Regions from separate parts of the Bradyrhizobium sp. F1.13.3 genome, predicted to be linked through region 1. Evidence: predicted binding sites of a transcription regulator. Region 1 holds the regulator's gene; each other region holds the start of a gene.
The links. Region 1 encodes LexA, which represses DNA repair genes until DNA is damaged. Its sites were predicted from a motif close to TGTTCNNNNTGTGTTCNG; they were not measured.

Region 1 (4,151 bases):
CGCACGTGGACCATTTCTCAAGGGAATATGCCGACCTCCTCGGCCATTTCCGCGAGCTCTATTTGTCGTCCAGCATCGGCTTGCGCAAACCGGATGCGGAGGCCTTCGACCACGTCGTTGCAGCGATCGGCGTACCCGCCGGGCGCATCGTGTTCTTCGACGATCTTGCCGAAAACATCGAGGGAGCGCGGGCGCGCGGCTTGACGGCCGTGCATGTGACTTCGCCGCGTGACGTCGGGAACGCATTGAAGGCATTGGGCATTTGACGAGGAGCCCTTGTCGCGAAACCCACGGCGGCACGGCCCGACGGGACCAATTTTGAAGGAATTGAGGAACCCGATCACTTTGTGCATTTTTGTACAGAGTTCCGGGAACGGAATACCGCCTTCCGGACTCTTAGAGTCCGTTGGGACTTCTACGGACGGATGCATCATCGTGCTGGGCAAAACCTACCTCACCAAGCAAGCCTCTCTTCTTCTTGAATTCGCCAGGACAACTTCAGATTCGGACCTTTCCGCCAAGCTTGTGAGCAAGGCCGCCGACCTGAAATCCCAAGCCGATCCGCTACCCGACAAGGATCAAGGACCCAAGGCGCCCGACGTAACTCCCGGGCAGGCAGGGAGCTGATCGATACAGGCCGGGGGGCGCACGTCGTTCTCGTCTTACCATGACCACTATCCTGCCGATCTGTAACCTCCTTCGGATCATGGCGCGACGCGCTTGATCCCGGCTTCCGGAACAACATGAAGCGGCGGGAATGACTGCGCCCGTTCAGCCGTTTTTGCCTCCGCGCCCGCGCTCGGCTAGAAGACTTGCGGAACATTCGCCCGAACGTGCCGAGCAGGAGTTTTCGCCGTGGCCTTGATGCCGGTTTCTGACGCGCTTGCCGCAGTGCTGGCGGGTGCAGAGCCGCTGCCGGAAGACATGATTTCCCTCGACGAGGCCTACCATCGCGTGCTCGCGCGTGACGTCGCGGCGCGACGTACGCAGCCGCCGCAGGCGATGTCCGCGATGGACGGCTACGCGGTGCGCGCGGCCGATGCCGCGACGATCGATTCGGAGCTCACCGTCATCGGCGAAGTCGCGGCAGGCCGACCGTTCGCGGGGACGGTCGGCGCCGGCGAGGCCGTGCGGATCTTCACCGGCGGCGTCGTTCCCGGTGGCGCGGACGCCGTCGTGATCCAGGAGGACACGGTCGCCGCCGGCAAGCGTATCACGATCAAGGAAGCCGCGATCGCCGGACGGCACATCCGTCCCGCCGGCGTCGATTTCCGCGAGGGCGACGTGCTCCTGCGCAAGGGAAGCCGTCTCACCGAGCGCGACCTCGCGCTCGCCGCCGGGATGAACCATCCGCACCTTGCCGTTTTCAGGCGTCCGAAGGTCGCGATTCTCGCCACCGGCGACGAGCTGGTGATGCCGGGCACCACGCCCGGTCACGGCCAGATCGTCTATTCCAACGGCTACGCCCTGCACGCACTCGCCCGCAGGGAGGGCGCCGAGACCATCGACCTCGGTATTGCCGCCGACACGCTGGAGGCCACCACCGCCGGCATCCGCCGCGCCCGCGAGAGCGGCGCCGACATCCTGATCACGACCGGCGGCGCATCGGTCGGCGACCACGATCTGGTCCAGCAGGCACTGAGGGACGAAGGCATCGCGATGGCGTTCTGGAAAATCGCGATGCGGCCAGGCAAGCCGATGATGCACGGTCGGCTCGGCACAATGGGTGTGATCGGCCTGCCGGGCAATCCCGTGTCGTCCTACGTGTGCGCTTTCCTGTTCCTGGTGCCTCTGATTCGCGCCCTGTCTGGCCGTTCTGTGATTCACCATCGCCGTGAAAGCGCCGTGCTCGGCCGCGACGTCGGCGCCAACGACCAGCGCGAGGACTATCTGCGCGCGCATCTGGAGGAGCGTGACGACGGCACACGCGTCGTTCTTCCCGTCAACCATCAGGATTCTTCGCTGCTTGCGAATCTCGCTGCAGCACAGGTACTTCTCGTGCGCGCTCCGTTTGCGCCGAAGGCCGAAGCCGGCACGGCTTGCGAAGTATTGCGGCTCCCCGTCTGAGCGCCTCGGCAACGCGCGTTCCGCGAACTTTGCTCTGTTCACGGTAAATTAAGCAGTTGCGGAACATGTATCGAACATATAGTGTCCGTTCATGATTTGTTTCGAGCATGTAGCGGCATATAGCCGAATTCAGCGTCTCGGAATCGGACGACATCAACCGGGGGACTTTGGTCGAGATGTTAACGCGCAAACAATACGAGCTTCTGCGGTTCATCAGTGAACGTCTGAAGGAAAGTGGCGTGCCGCCTTCCTTCGACGAGATGAAGGATGCGCTCGACCTGCGCTCGAAGTCGGGCATCCATCGCCTGATCACGGCGCTCGAGGAGCGTGGCTTCATCCGACGCCTGCCCAACCGCGCCCGTGCGATTGAAGTCATTAAGCTGCCGGAGCTCCAGGCAGCCGCAGGCAGCCGGCGCGGCTTCACGCCGAGCGTCATCGAGGGCAATCTCGGCAAGGTGCGTGCGAGCTCCAGCCTGCCGGCTGACGAGGGCGAGCGTCCCGTTGCGGTGCCGGTGATGGGCCGCATCGCGGCCGGCACGCCGATCGAGGCGTTGCAGACCCGCAGCCATACCATCAGCGTACCGCCTGACATGCTCGGCTCGGGCGAGCATTACGCGCTCGAAGTGCGCGGCGATTCCATGGTCGAGGCCGGCATTCTTGACGGCGACATGGCACTGATCCAGCGCAACGAGAGCGCCGATACCGGCGACATCGTGGTGGCGCTGATCGACGACGAGGAAGCGACGCTGAAGCGCTTCCGCCGTCGCGGTGCATCGATCGCGCTCGAGCCCGCCAACGCGGCCTATGAGGTCCGCATCCTGCCGCCCAACCGGGTGAAGATTCAGGGCAAGCTGATCGGGCTTTACCGGAAGTACTGATACCGGAAGTGCTTCATACCGGAAGTGCTTGGCGCCTCGCGCGCTTCCACCGGCATCGCCGGTCAGAGATTGGAGCGGATCATCGTCCGCTCCGGCTGGATAGTCGTTCTGGTTCTGCACAGACTATCCGGCCCCTCCTCCGGGGCTGGCTCCTCACGACGCCAACGAAACAGCACGGCTTCAAACAGCACCGCTTCGCGGCTCAAGTGTTCGAGGAAACACCGGCCAGCGATCAAGTTCGACCGCTGCAGCCAAGCCGGCAATATTCGCGCATGCGCCTCCCGAATGCATCGCAACGGGCTTTGTTCCTATTGAATTCGGGAAAGATAATGTGATCGCGGCTTGCAGAAGCCAGCCGCAGATTTGCCCATAACCAAGCAGAGCGTTCGTGCTTCCACTCTGATAGAGGCCTGCGCCTCGATAAGAGACGCGGGTAGCTATCCCAGCATGAGGAGCACCCGATGTGTGACTACAGCCTGCATGCCGTCGCGTCGCGCCCCGCCGAAGTCGGCGAGACGATCGTCACGACAAGCTTCCGCGGCACCTCGACGCGCGGCTTCGCCTCCGCAGCCGATCCGTCTGTTGCCGTCTGCCTGCTGCCAGGAACGGAGCTCGCCTTCGCCGACGACGTCCGCTACGACAATCGCTGGATCTGGACACGCACGATCAATTCCCGCGTGGGTAAGTTCGGCAAGATGGATCCGCACATTCCCGACCGCCATCATGACGCGATCGAATTCCCCGACGGTAAATATGTGCTGGTGACGCAGCTCGTCGAAGGCCAGCGCGCGACCGTGCTGCAGCTGCCGGTAACTCAGTCGGTCGCCGAGCGCGAGCACAAGGTGCAGATTATCGCCGACCGGCAGCCGACCGTCACGCACCTGCCGATCGGCTGACACAGCCGCCTCCGGCTACGAGGTCGGGGGTCAGGATTGAATTGCCATCGCCGGCCGCGGCCGGCGAGATGGTGTGGCTTGCGTCCGCGAAATCCAATCGGATGGACCAAGCAGTTGCACCTCTCCGCCGCACGAAGTTTGAGCCGCCCTGCCTGAAGTTTGAACGTCCGCTTCGCAGCCAAATGACCGATGCTGTCAGGGCTTGAGACGGCGGACACGCTCGATGAAAACCTTCCTTCGCGTCGTTGAACTCTGGGTGCCCGATCGGACGCGCATGCGGCTGGAGTTTGGTGGCGGCCTCTACGACGAA
Region 2 (4,151 bases), on a different contig from region 1:
CCAAACCATCGGCAGATCAATTCCGGGCGGCTACGGAATAGCCCCCATGGACGCCGCGCGCCCTGCTGTCATGGCGGCAGCAGCGCGCAGGGGCGCCATCCCGCCGACGATCTCGGTCCGGCCGTTCAGGCGGTTTCGCGCCCGATCGCCTTCAGCTCCCGATCGATGCGCCGGCCGCCCGGCGGCGGCGCGAGGCCTCTCCCGTGGTTCTCCGGCCATGAACAGAGTTCCTGGATCGGGCAGCGGCGTCGTCCGGCGCGCGGCGGCATGTGCCTTGCTTGGCCCGATGAGGCTAAGGAACATGGGCGCATCATGCTGGGCATTCCCCGCCGCTATTCTCATTTCGTGTTCGGAATCATCCAGTCCGGACTGACCTCGCTGGTCGCCGCGGGCATCGCCAGCCTTCCCGCAGGGAACGCGCTGGAGTTCCTCGCGCACTGGCTGGTGTCGTGGCTGATCGCATGGGCGGCGATGCTGCCGATCGTGCTGCTCGCAGCGCCGGCGATCCGCGCCTTCTCGCTGCGGCTGACGCAGGAGGAGGGCGGTTCGCAAACCGGCCGGCCGGCATGAAAAAACCCCGCTTGGAGAGCCAAGCGGGGAAAAGGTTATTGGAGGCTGAGGTGCTGGGCTGCAACACCATAGCCGGACGACCCTAGCCGGCTCAGCTTACGACAGCCTGACAAGGCCTGACGGTGGGCAGGGAAAACCAGAGCTCGGGGCCGCACACTGGCCCTGCACCGGTCCCAATTTCGACATCCGTTCGCACAACTCAGGACACAACCGCAGGCGAGATTCCGCAGCGACGGTGCTGCCATGGGGGAAACGTGGCGCGCCGGCAACGGGGTGGCATCATGGACAACGTAGAGCGGTCATTCGCCGCCGCGACGGCGGCTGGCTTCGTAGTGCTGGTGATCGGCATCGGGTTGCTGGTTTTGCTGTAGGTGGTGTGGGGTGCCGGGACACGGCGCGGGGGTCAAAAGGCCCATGCGCGCCTTTCAAAAACGCGAAAACAACCCCATGCACAGTAGCCCGCCTACAAATTCCATCGTCCAATCAATGGTTTACTGGTAGTATTGAGATACCATACCAGCTCGGACCCGCCTCCACAGGCCATGCGAATCCCGATTCCCGTACCGATTCCTTGAGATCAGCGGGCGGCCGCTCCGGCATCGTCGCCGGCGCGTTGCCGCTGGCGAACCCGCCACCACGCCACCACCTGCCCGAACCGGCAGGCGGCCTCGGTCAGCCCCTAAAGCCTCGTCGTGGTTGCCTAATGAACCTTGATCGCGTCCAGCGGCAAATGGAGCTCGGCGTCACGCTCTTGGCGATCTTTCTTGCGGAACTCGTTTTCCTTGCGCTCGAACTTGATCATCTCTTCCCGCGCCGCCTCCAGCAGCGGATTGCGCCGGTTCGTATCGTGATGCGTGTTGTTCGTCATGACTGAGGTCCCCAGAGTTGCGGTCCCATCCAAGAAAAGACCGCAGGCCGCGAAAGGTTCGGTGCCGCAGGATTACGGAATTCTGACGGCGCGCGGATCATCCGTCTTTGATGCGCGTCAGACAGCACCAAAATCCGCAAAAGAACATATTGCGAACATAGAACAAATAGGGTACATTGATTTTATCGCCGCGCCGCCTCGCCAGCCGTTTGTCCCTCTAGCGAATCCTCGCCATAAGGAGCACGACCCAATGTCCACCACTGCCCTGCGTATCGTCGAAGGATCTTCCATGGACAAGAGTAAAGCTCTGGCCGCCGCGCTCTCCCAGATCGAGCGGCAGTTCGGCAAGGGCTCGGTGATGAAGCTCGGCAAGAACGACCGCTCGATGGATGTCGAGGCGGTGTCCTCGGGGTCGCTCGGGCTCGATATCGCGCTCGGGATCGGCGGCCTGCCGAAGGGGCGCGTCGTGGAGATCTACGGGCCGGAATCCTCGGGCAAGACCACGCTGGCGCTGCACACGGTGGCGGAAGGGCAGAAGAAGGGCGGCATCTGCGCCTTCATCGACGCCGAGCACGCGCTCGACCCGGTCTATGCGCGCAAGCTGGGCGTCAACATCGACGAGCTCCTGATCTCGCAGCCGGACACCGGCGAGCAGGCTCTGGAAATCTGCGACACGCTGGTGCGCTCCGGCGCGGTCGACGTGCTGGTGATCGATTCGGTTGCGGCGCTGGTGCCGAAGGCCGAGCTCGAGGGCGAGATGGGCGATGCGCTGCCGGGTCTGCAGGCTCGGCTGATGAGCCAGGCGCTGCGCAAGCTGACGGCCTCCATCAACAAGTCCAATACCATGGTGATCTTCATCAACCAGATCCGCATGAAGATCGGTGTGATGTACGGCTCGCCGGAAACCACCACCGGCGGCAACGCGCTGAAATTCTATGCCTCGGTCCGCCTCGACATCCGCCGCATCGGCGCGATCAAGGAGCGCGACGAAGTGGTCGGCAACACCACGCGCGTCAAGGTCGTCAAGAACAAGCTGGCACCGCCCTTCAAGCAGGTCGAGTTCGACATCATGTACGGCGAGGGCGTCTCCAAGATGGGCGAGATTCTCGATCTCGGCGTCAAGGCCGGCATCGTCGAGAAATCCGGCGCATGGTTCTCCTATGACAGCCAGCGCCTCGGTCAGGGCCGCGAGAATTCGAAGGCGTTCCTGAAGGCCAACCCCGACATCACCGCCAAGATCGAGACCTCGATCCGCCAGAACTCCGGCCTGATCGCCGAGCAGATTCTCGCCGGCAGCCCTGAGCGTGACGCCGACGGCGAGGAGCCGGGAGACGAGTAAGCTTCAACGGTAAAGTTTTTCGCGAGGAGCGGGCGCTGAGGACGTTGAGTTGCCGACGTCTTCGGCGCCTGTTTCGTTTTGCGTGGGGTGATGGGTTTCACTTCGCTTTACCCATCCTAAGAAGCTGAACTGACAAACGAGCGGCTGTGGCGATGGGATCGCGAGAGCCGCTCATTGGTCGCGCCCTATTCCTACTCCGCCGCTTCCGCGTAATCGCTCACCGGCGGACACGAGCACACCAGATTGCGGTCACCATACACGTTGTCGACACGCCCGACCGGGCTCCAGTATTTGTCGGTGCGCGAGGTGCCCGCGGGGAAGCAACCCTCGGCGCGGGTGTAGGCACGCTTCCAATCGTCATCCGCGATGTCGTGCACGGTGTGCGGGGCGTGGCGCAAGGGCGACGCCTCGATCTTGAAGCGGCCGGCTTCGACCTCGGCGATTTCCCTCCTGATCGCAATCATGGCATCGCAGAAGCGATCGAGCTCCGCCTTGGATTCCGATTCGGTCGGCTCGATCATCAGCGTGCCCGGCACCGGGAAGCTCATGGTCGGCGCGTGGAAGCCGTAGTCGATCAGGCGCTTGGCGATGTCGTCGACGGTGACGCCTGAGGTCGTCTTCAGCGCGCGGGGATCGACGATGCACTCATGCGCGACGCGGCCTTTCTCGTTCTTGTAGAGAACCGGGAAGTGCGCATCGAGCCGTGCCGCGACGTAGTTGGCGTTGAGGATCGCGATCTCGGTGGCGCGCTTGAGGCCTTCGCCGCCCATCATCAGGATGTAGATGTAGGAGATGGTCAGGATCGAGGCTGAGCCGAACGGCGCTGCCGAGACTGCGCCGACCGGCGCATCCCCGTTCGCCGCTGGATGCCCCGGCAGGAACGCGGCGAGGTGCGCCTTGACGCCGATCGGTCCCATGCCCGGGCCGCCGCCGCCATGCGGGATGCAGAAGGTCTTGTGCAGGTTGAGATGGCTGACGTCGGCGCCGTAATCGCCGGGCCTGCTAAGGCCGACCTGCGCGTTGAGGTTGGCGCCGTCGAGATAGACCTGGCCGCCATGGCCATGCACGATGTCGCAGATCTCGCGGATATGCTCCTCGAACACGCCATGGGTCGAGGGATAGGTGATCATGACAGCGGCGAGGTCGTTCGAATGCTTCTCGGCCTTGGCGCGGAGATCGTTGACGTCGACGTCGCCGTTCTTCTCGCAGGCGACCACCACCACGTCCATGCCGACCATCGCGGCCGAGGCCGGATTGGTGCCGTGGGCGGAGGAGGGGATCAGGCAGATCTTGCGATGCGTCTCGCCACGCGCCGCGTGATAGCCGCGGATCGCGAGCAGCCCGGCATATTCGCCTTGCGCGCCCGAATTCGGC
Region 3 (4,151 bases), on a different contig from region 1:
GAAGTGCTTCCGGATGGCGTCGGTCACGACGTATTCGCCGATCTCCGACGCAATGATGTCCTCCGAGGTCTGATCAACCTTGATGACCTCCTCGATCTGCCGGGTGATGTCGTTGTCGAAAAGCGTCGCTATCTTACCCACGGCGTTCATCCCTCAGAAGATCTTGGGGCGGTAGTTATGCTCTGCATCGAGCACGCCCATGAAGCGAAGCCCGGACGCGCCATCGAGGTCGCCCGGGTAAAACAGGATCGTCGGAACCAGCACGCGTCCCTTCAACTGCTCCAACAATGAAAACGTGCGGTAGACCGGAAACAACGCGCCCGTGCGGTTGATGAAGACGACGTCTGCGCGCGGATCCGGATCGGCCGGCATCCGCTTTGCCACCAAGTCGACCAGAGGCGCGTATTCCTCAAGCATGTTCGTGATGGTCTGAACGGTCTCCTCGACCGTGCCGCTGCGTTCGGCCTCGTACCAGTCTTCCATCGGCCGCAGCGAGGACATCGCCTCGTGCAGGCACTCGGCCAGCGAAATTCGGGTCACGCGCTTTCCCTTTTGGGCCAAGCGCGTCTCCAGCAACGTGACTTCCCGCCGCAGCGAGAACTCCTGTTCTGGATCGTACCGGAACAGCGCATACGGCATGTCGTGGTAGGCACTGAGTTTCTCCCGGGGATCCGGGGAGCCGAGAATGGGCTCCAGATCGTCGCGGAGGCGCCGTTCAAAATCAGTCATGCGGCAACCTTTTCGGCGCACTCGAGGGCGCTGCTGAACGGAAGGCCGACCTGCACAATGTTGCCGGCAACCTCGTAATTGAGCCGCTTGTACTGGTGGAGGCGCAGCAGCGCGACATGCACGGCCGGATGGGACATGTACGCCAACCGCCAGAGCTTGCTCTCAGGCATCTTCGACGGGTTGCCTTCAAGGTCGGCGATCATATGGGCATAGAACATGGTCACGTCGTCGCTCATGGCGATCGACGCGAACGTCTTCACCGGTCCCAGCCCCGACAACATACCGAGTTCGGTCGCCATCCTCAAAAGATCACGGGCCCCGCGCAGCTTTCCGTAGTCGGAGAATGCCTTCGCCTTCGGGCCCCGGGCCTGTGCGACCTTGTCAAAGAACGCGTGAACATCGTCGGTGCGAACCTGGTAGCGCCCTTTCTCGTGCTCGAGGAACAGCCAGATCGTACCGAAATCATGAAACGGCTGCTCCGTGGCGCCGATCCAAAGACGCAAACAATCCCGCCAGTCCGCAACCGACATTCCGCCCTTGGCGAGCACGATCAACGGGCGGATGAGTTTAATGTGACGGAGGCGCCTGAGCAGTGTCGACTCGACCTCGCGCTCCCAACCTGCCGTTGAGTATCGTCCGGAAAGCGTCGCCTTCAGGTTTTGGCTTTCGGTCAGGCTGTCGTCCCAAGCCGCGAAAACCTCATAGGTCTCCTTGACCAGGACGCCCTTGCGCAGCAGGCGCTGAGACCATTCCGGATGGACTTTCACGCGTCTCCCCTCCGTGCATACGGCACCACCAGATTTCCGGGTGAGCCGTTGCCAAAGGACAGGGCCAGCATGACAACCGACTTGCGACTTCCGTCGAACAATCCCGGCATCTGCATTGACCGGCCGTCGGACGACTTTTTGAGGCTGCTGGTCGCAGCGACCTCCTCGGCGGTCACGAGGTTCAGATCGATGAGGCATGCCGAGAGGTCGGCAGCCTTGATCGCCGCGATCTTCTCGAAAAACGGCCGCCAACTCTTGGCGTCGTCGAGCCATCCTTCCCACACTGTTTCAAGCCGCTCTTCGATGGGATCGGTCAGGCGCCAGAGTGTCACTGAATCGGGAGGATCGAAGATTTGGGCGCATCGCGCAGCGGCAACCGCGAATACCGACCTCGCCTGAGCGAAATGATGCGTTCGGGGCAATCCGCGACGCACAACCGATGCCCCCTGCGGGCCAAGCTGCCCGGTTGAATTCCACCAGCGAGCAAGGTCCATCTCTCCGATACGGGCGACGACGGTTCTAACCTTGAGGAGCCACGCGAGATCAAGTTCTTGCTCGAAAGTGCCGCTCTTTGACATATTACGTGCTCAGGCCTTCTTTGCCTTGAATTTTTTTCGCTGGTCCCACCACTGCCTTGGGGCCTTCCCCATGGCTGCCCACGCGGAAGTGTCGTCGTCCAAGGCAGCATTGATCACGTCGACGGACGTCACGGTTAGGAATTGACGCTTGTTGCATTCGGCTGGCTTACAGTCTTCGCGAGCACTTCTTTATCGGTAGCCCGATTCCAGCCACCCCGCCTACCATCAGCCCCTAAAGCCACGCACGGGCAAGCGCAATCAGCAGGACCCCAGTTACAGCCAAAGCGTCCTCTCCGGTAGCTTGCGAGCATGCAATGTTCACTGTATGTTCAATTCATCCGCGCGTCGAATCCGGTTTCTTTCAACCAAACCGCTAATGCCCAATCAAATTGTCATCACGGAGAAGACCAGCCAGGCAAAAGACGTCCGCGGCGCCGTCGGTTCTCGTTATGGAGACATTCTCCCGGCCGAGGGCCATTTGTTCGACCTCCTCGAACCTGAGGATGTTGTGCCGGCCTGGAAGCGCTGGTCGCCGATACTTTTGCGGCCGGAAGGCCTTTATGACACTCGCCCGGCAGAGGGCGGAAACAAAGCCACCAAGCTGAAAGCCATTCGCGAGGCGCTGCGCACCGCCAAGCGGGTTTGGCTCGCCACTGATTGCGACCGTGAGGGTCAGCTCATCGGCCAGGAAATTCTCGAGCATTACAAGTATCGTGGCGAGGTCATGCGGGTGCTGTTCACCGCGCAGGATTCGCAGACCATCCGTGACGCATTCGGTCGGGCAAAGCCAAATACCGAATATGCACGCCTTTATGCCGCCGCCGTCGCGCGTCGGCAGGCCGATCAGATCTACAACTTGTCACTCACCCGGACTGCAACCGTTGTCCTGGGTCGAGGTACGCGGAGAGTGATCGGCGTCGGCCGGGTGAAGACGCCGACCTTGGCCATTGTGTGCAAGCGCGAGTTGGAAATCCGCGATTTTGTGCCCCTCGCCTATTTTGAAGTTATCGCTACCGCGAAGGTGGAGGGGGGCCAATTCCAGATGCGGCACGCGGCGCAGGACCGGATTGTTCGACGCGAGATTGCCGAGGACGTCGTCAAAGCAGCCGAGGGCTTCGAAGGCGCGCTCAACGTGCGCGTCGACGATAAGCGTCAAGGACCGCCGAAACTGCATGATTTGCCGTCGCTGCAGAAACTTTGCGGCTCACGCTTCGGCTGGCCGGCCAGCAAGACACTAGAGGTGGCGCAGGAGCTCTATGACGGCCAAGGCAAGAAGATCATCACTTACCCGCGCGCCGAGGTACGCCATCTGCCGGCGAGTTTGATTTCGGACGTGCCGCGGATCGTGGCCGGCCTGCGGGTGGGCCAATCGTTCAGCACGATCCCCGTGCCCGTGGCGCCGATCATCCGCAAGGGCGCGAGCGGCACCTTCTACGACAAGGGGTTGGAGGGCGCGAGCCATCACGCCGTCATCCCCAACGTCAACACCATCGACAAACTGCCAGAGGTCTGGCCTCGGCTTTCGCCCGACGAGAAGAAACTGTTCGACGTTATCGCGCGGGCCTATCTCGCCGCCCTGATGCCTGACTTCCGCTACCGGCAGACAACCGCAACGCTCGATGTGCGGGGCTGCGAATTCCGCGCCGCCGGCCGCCAGCCCATCGATCTCGGCTGGCGAGCAGCGTTCCCGGAGTGGCAGCCCGCGGACGAAAAGGGCGACGAGGCGCAATTGCTGCCGCCGCTGCGCAACGGCGAGACCGCGCAGTTGCAGGATCCAAAAATTGAGGACAAGGAAACCCGGCCTCCACCGCGTTATAATGAAGGAACTCTGATCGAGGCTATGCAGAATGCCTGGCGTTTCGTTGATGACGAGGTTCTGCGGGACCGCTTGAGGGAAGCCAAGGGTATTGGTACGCCTGCAACCCGGGCCGAGATCATCAGCGGACTGAAGAAGCAGGGTTTTCTTATTGCCCAGGGAAAGAATATTGTGCCAACCGAGACTGGCCTGTCGCTGTTCAGTATTCTCAAACATGCTGATCCGGCACTGGTCGATCCGGGCGTGACGGCGCAACTCGAA
Region 4 (4,151 bases), on a different contig from region 1:
GGCGAGTTGTCGCGGCGGTTCGCGTTTACGAACCGCCTCGCTGCTCATCAATCATAGACGCGTCGTCGACACCCGGCGCATGCGGGAGTTGGCACAGCCCTTGGCGGGTGATCTTCCTCCCTTCGCCTTCATTCAGACCCCGCAGCCATCGGTCCGGCCCCACCCAAGAGCTTCACGTTGAGGCGGCCGCCGGCGAACAGCATGTCTTCGAGCGCTTCCTCGATGTCAGCTGTGGTCACTGAGTTTCCGCCGTCACGAGCGATGCATGATTGCGCAATGCGTCGCATCAGCTCCTTAATGAAAGCGGCGCTGACGCCCTCAGTGCGGCGCACCGTCTCGGCTACGATCTGCGCCTCAAGCGGTAGGCCCGTGCCGTAAAGTCGGATCAGCTTGTCGCGCCCGGTCGTATCAGGCAGCGGCATCTCGATCGCCTGGTCGATGCGGCCGGGGCGACCGGCCAGGGCGCCCTCGAGTTGCTCGGGGCGGTTGGTGGTGAGCACGAAGAGGATGTCAGCGTCTTCCTTCAAGCCGTCCATTTCATTCAGAAGTTTGTTCAGCGCGACCTCCTCACATGTTGTCAAGTCGTCGCGCTTGCTGGCGATCAGATCGACATCCTCGATCACCACCATGGTAGGCTGCAGCAGGCGCGCGAGCGCCATATAGGCGCTCAGCTGACCGACCTCTTCGGCGGTGATTATTAGCGTAGTGTGTCCCGGTAGGTTGGTGGCGAGATAGCGGATGGTGTGGGTCTTACCGGTGCCGGGCGGGCCATAGAGCAGGATGCCCTTGCGGGTCGACTGGCCGAATCGGCGGAGTGCGTCACGCGTGGCGACAAAACTCAACACGTTGCGATCGAGCAATTTGATAGCCTGTTCCCGCAGGATCACGTCCTCGCGCCTAACTGGTGCCAGTCGATGCACCATGATGCCTCTTGAGCGGCCGCTGTAATTCGCAGCTTTCTCGAATGAGAGAATCTTGCCGCGATAAGAACGTGCCGCGTGTACCGCCCGTTCCAGTTCGTCAAAGCTCCGCTGAACAAAGGCTTCGCCGCCAGTCCCCGCAGGGGCAACGATTTCAATCCGGATCCTCGGCTCTTGGTCGAACTCGAATTCAGTAGAGAGCACGACGGCAAAGAAAAATTCGCTCGCTCGGCAGAGCCACAGTCCATTGTACAGGCATTTGACCGGCGCCGTCTCGCCAGTATCGACCTGGTGATATTGCGGCGGCACCAGCGAAATCGCATTCTGTCCACGCTTTTTCATCCGAGCGAATGAAAGCGTCTCGTACCTATGTTCTGCATAGGCGCCGAAGAAGCGGACAGGATCGGCGAATAGTTTATCGACCGCGACCTGAACATCGGCCTGCATGTGGCCCGGGAATTGCCTCACAGTAGTGGCGAGTTCGCTCGGCGGTATATTGGTGAAGTGCCACTCAAGGGCTTCGTAGGCATATTCGAATTGCACGTCGGACAGGTCGGGGCTGTCCGCTTCGTCCGCGGCTTCGTCCGTGATCAGCAGGGGACATCCTTCAGCTCGGATGCGCTCTTGCGCCGCCTCGAGGAGCGCCTTTGCGACTGAGGGTGGATAGCGTCCGCAGACGGCCTTGCCATGCTGCAAGACGAGTTTGGCGAGCGCAATGGCATCCCGCTCTTGTTTGTCGAATACCTCGCGCAGCAGCCGTACCACGAGACCGAGGGTCGTCTTGCCGTCATTGTGCAAAAGAAGCTGAATGGGCGCCCCGCCTGCGCAGATCTTGTCCACAAAGACCCCCGGTGCGTGTTCTAGTTGTTCGGCAGTGTTCGCCATGTGGTTCCAATCTAAGCTCATCACCGGACACTTCGACCGGCTTAGACACGTTATGCAAATTGCTTGCCGCCGCGTTCCTTACGCTTCATCGGCGGAATACATAAAGAAGACACGCAAGGCCGCCGCAATCCCTCGAAGACCTTTGTCAGCAACCCTACACGCGCCGCAAAGCCAACAGGCGCGATCTCGGACAATGTCAAGCTCGGGCGCGCTGGCATGCGACTTGCCAATTCCTATCCAAACGACCCAGGCAAAAAGGATAGCCATGATCAATCTGACGGATAGCGCAGTGAATGCGCTCAAGAGCGTGATCTCGGGTTCGGCGCAGCCGACGAGCGGCCTGCGCATCGAGACCGGTGGCTGCGACGGGTTCAAATACCGGATGAGCCTGGCCGACGAGGCTAAGCCTGACGACACCGTGACAGAGCGCGACGGCGTCAAGGTGTTCGTCGTCGACAATAAGAGCCCGCCATAAACAACTGAGTCACAGTTGCCACAGATCGCGAGGATTGTTTGCGCAGGATTCACAATGATGAGTCGCGCGACGTAGCGTCGTGGGATGATTCGAGCCGCTCAGGCGCGCACCGCGCGGAAGCGCTATCAGGAGATGGCCCCTGTTCTGAATGAACAGAGCCTCCGGCGCTTTGTCGCCCCTGGGGGCGAAAGCGCTGGGATGTCAATCGGCTTGCAAAAATTTGCAAACGATGACGTAATTGCGGTCGGCGCCCGCGGCTCGAAATGTCCGCTATCTTCAAGCCTTCCCGCAATCCCGCGAATCGGAGGGGCTATGAAGCAGTATGTTGGGTTGGATGCTCGCAAAAAGAAACATCAGTGTGTGTGGTCGACGAAGTGGGTCAGGTCATGTTCGAGGGAAAGGCCAAGTCCGACCCGGGGGCGCTGAGGGCACTGCTTCGCAAGCGAGCGCCACAGGCGGAGCGCATCGGATTGAGACCGGGGCGATGGCGAGTTGGCTATGGCATGAACTTCGTAGGGTTGATCTTCCGGTGGTCTGCATCGACGCGCGTCATGCCCACGCGGCTTTGTCCGTACGCATGAACAAGAGCGATCAGAATGATGCTCGAGGTTTGGCCGAACTGGTGCGGGTCGGCTGGTACCGAGAAGTCAAAGTCAAGAGCGAGGAAAGTCAGAAGATACGCGCGATACTCGTCGCGAGATCTCGGCTCGTGGCCATTCGTCGAGATATCGAGAACCAAGTCCGCAGTTTAATCAAAGAATACGGCTTGCTCTTTCCCACGCGCGATCGGACTGCAGTTCCGCAATCAGGTCTGCGAGCTATTGGGCGAAGATCATCAGCTCCTCGGTGTGATCGCGCCGCTTCTGTCGATCCATGAGCAGATCTGCAAGCAGCAAAGCAAGTTCGACGACGAAGTCCGCCAGTTGGCGAAGTCGGATGAGACAACGCGCCGCCTGATGACGGTTCTTGGTGTCGGCGTGGTGACCGCCTTGACCTTCCGCCATACGATCGACGACCCATCGCGCTTCCGATCGGCATCCAGCGTCGGCGCCTATCTGGGTCTTACGCCTCGACGCAACCAGTCTGGCGAAACTGATATCAATGGCAAGATATCACGATGGGGCGACCGTCTTCTTCGAACTTACCTGTACGAGGCGGCGACCGTCCTGCTTTATAGAACGAAGAAATGGTCCTCTCTCAAGGCTTGGGGCATGAAGCTCGCCAAGCGGATGGGCATGCGAAAGGCAAAGGTCGCCATCGCGCGTAAAATCGCCATCGTTCTTCACTGTATCTGGGTCGACGGCAGATCGTTCGACTGGGGCCAGGCGAAGGAAGCCTGATCCGATCTTGTAAAGTTCCTGGTCCGGTCTGCCGGACTGGCGATGTCCCGCTGGGACGGTGTTGTGGCACCTCGGTCAATCGGCTGGTGGCGGCTCGTCCGCATTCCGCTGCAAACGTTGAGGCGCCCCGACCCGGAATCATCGTGAGGCGCTGCGCGACCTCGGAAAGGACCATGATCCCAGCGAAGACATCAACCAGCTCCGCGATCCAGTGCCTGGCCGGCAAAGCACGTATCAGCCGCGCCCGCTCCGTCTCCGCAATCCGGACCAGCTCCGACGGCGCGAGCGCTACCACCGTGCCGTGGGCGAGTTAGAAATGTAAGCTTGACAACAAACCGCAATTAAAGGGCCGATTGACAACGGATGCCCAGGGCACGCGTAGGCAGGCGAGGCAAGGGCTTTGTCTGACCGGAGATCATGATCAGTGAGCGCCCTGCTGAAGCTGCCGATCGAGCAGTCCGGGACATTGGGAGGGAGACCTCATCCTCGGTGTTGGCAGCTCAGCAATCGGCATGCTAGTCGAGCGTACGA

Region 2: recA (recombinase RecA) is a predicted target of LexA. The motif match lies at 1,579-1,596, and genes of this name have one in related genera.
Region 3: ABIB66_RS39560 (type IA DNA topoisomerase) is a predicted target of LexA. The motif match lies at 2,390-2,407, and genes of this name have one in related genera.
Region 4: ABIB66_RS17550 (ATP-dependent Clp protease adaptor ClpS) is a predicted target of LexA. The motif match lies at 1,898-1,915, and genes of this name have one in related genera.

The regions. Positions count from the first base shown of each region.
Region 1 covers NZ_JBEPRI010000007.1:155,660-159,810, forward strand. The annotation lists gene ABIB66_RS20415 (HAD family hydrolase) at 1-266, shown strand, start outside; gene ABIB66_RS20420 (hypothetical protein) at 436-627, shown strand; gene ABIB66_RS20425 (molybdopterin molybdotransferase MoeA) at 856-2,067, shown strand; gene lexA (transcriptional repressor LexA) at 2,244-2,945, shown strand; gene ABIB66_RS20435 (hypothetical protein) at 3,407-3,841, shown strand; gene ABIB66_RS20440 (GAF domain-containing protein) at 4,065-4,151, shown strand, end outside.
Region 2 covers NZ_JBEPRI010000003.1:409,932-414,082, forward strand. The annotation lists gene ABIB66_RS11600 (DUF2798 domain-containing protein) at 313-570, shown strand; gene ABIB66_RS11605 (hypothetical protein) at 1,271-1,438, opposite strand; gene recA (recombinase RecA) at 1,689-2,777, shown strand; gene gcvP (aminomethyl-transferring glycine dehydrogenase) at 2,969-4,151, opposite strand, start outside.
Region 3 covers NZ_JBEPRI010000025.1:79,635-83,785, reverse strand. The annotation lists gene brxC (BREX system P-loop protein BrxC) at 1-150, opposite strand, end outside; gene ABIB66_RS39575 (BREX protein BrxB domain-containing protein) at 154-729, opposite strand; gene ABIB66_RS39570 (BrxA family protein) at 726-1,496, opposite strand; gene ABIB66_RS39565 (BrxE family protein) at 1,493-2,074, opposite strand; gene ABIB66_RS39560 (type IA DNA topoisomerase) at 2,451-4,151, shown strand, end outside.
Region 4 covers NZ_JBEPRI010000006.1:23,278-27,428, reverse strand. The annotation lists gene ABIB66_RS17550 (ATP-dependent Clp protease adaptor ClpS) at 129-1,805, opposite strand; partial or broken gene ABIB66_RS17545 (HesB/IscA family protein) at 2,071-2,271, shown strand; partial or broken gene ABIB66_RS43570 (IS110 family RNA-guided transposase) at 2,593-3,620, shown strand; partial or broken gene ABIB66_RS17530 (transposase) at 4,029-4,151, shown strand, end outside.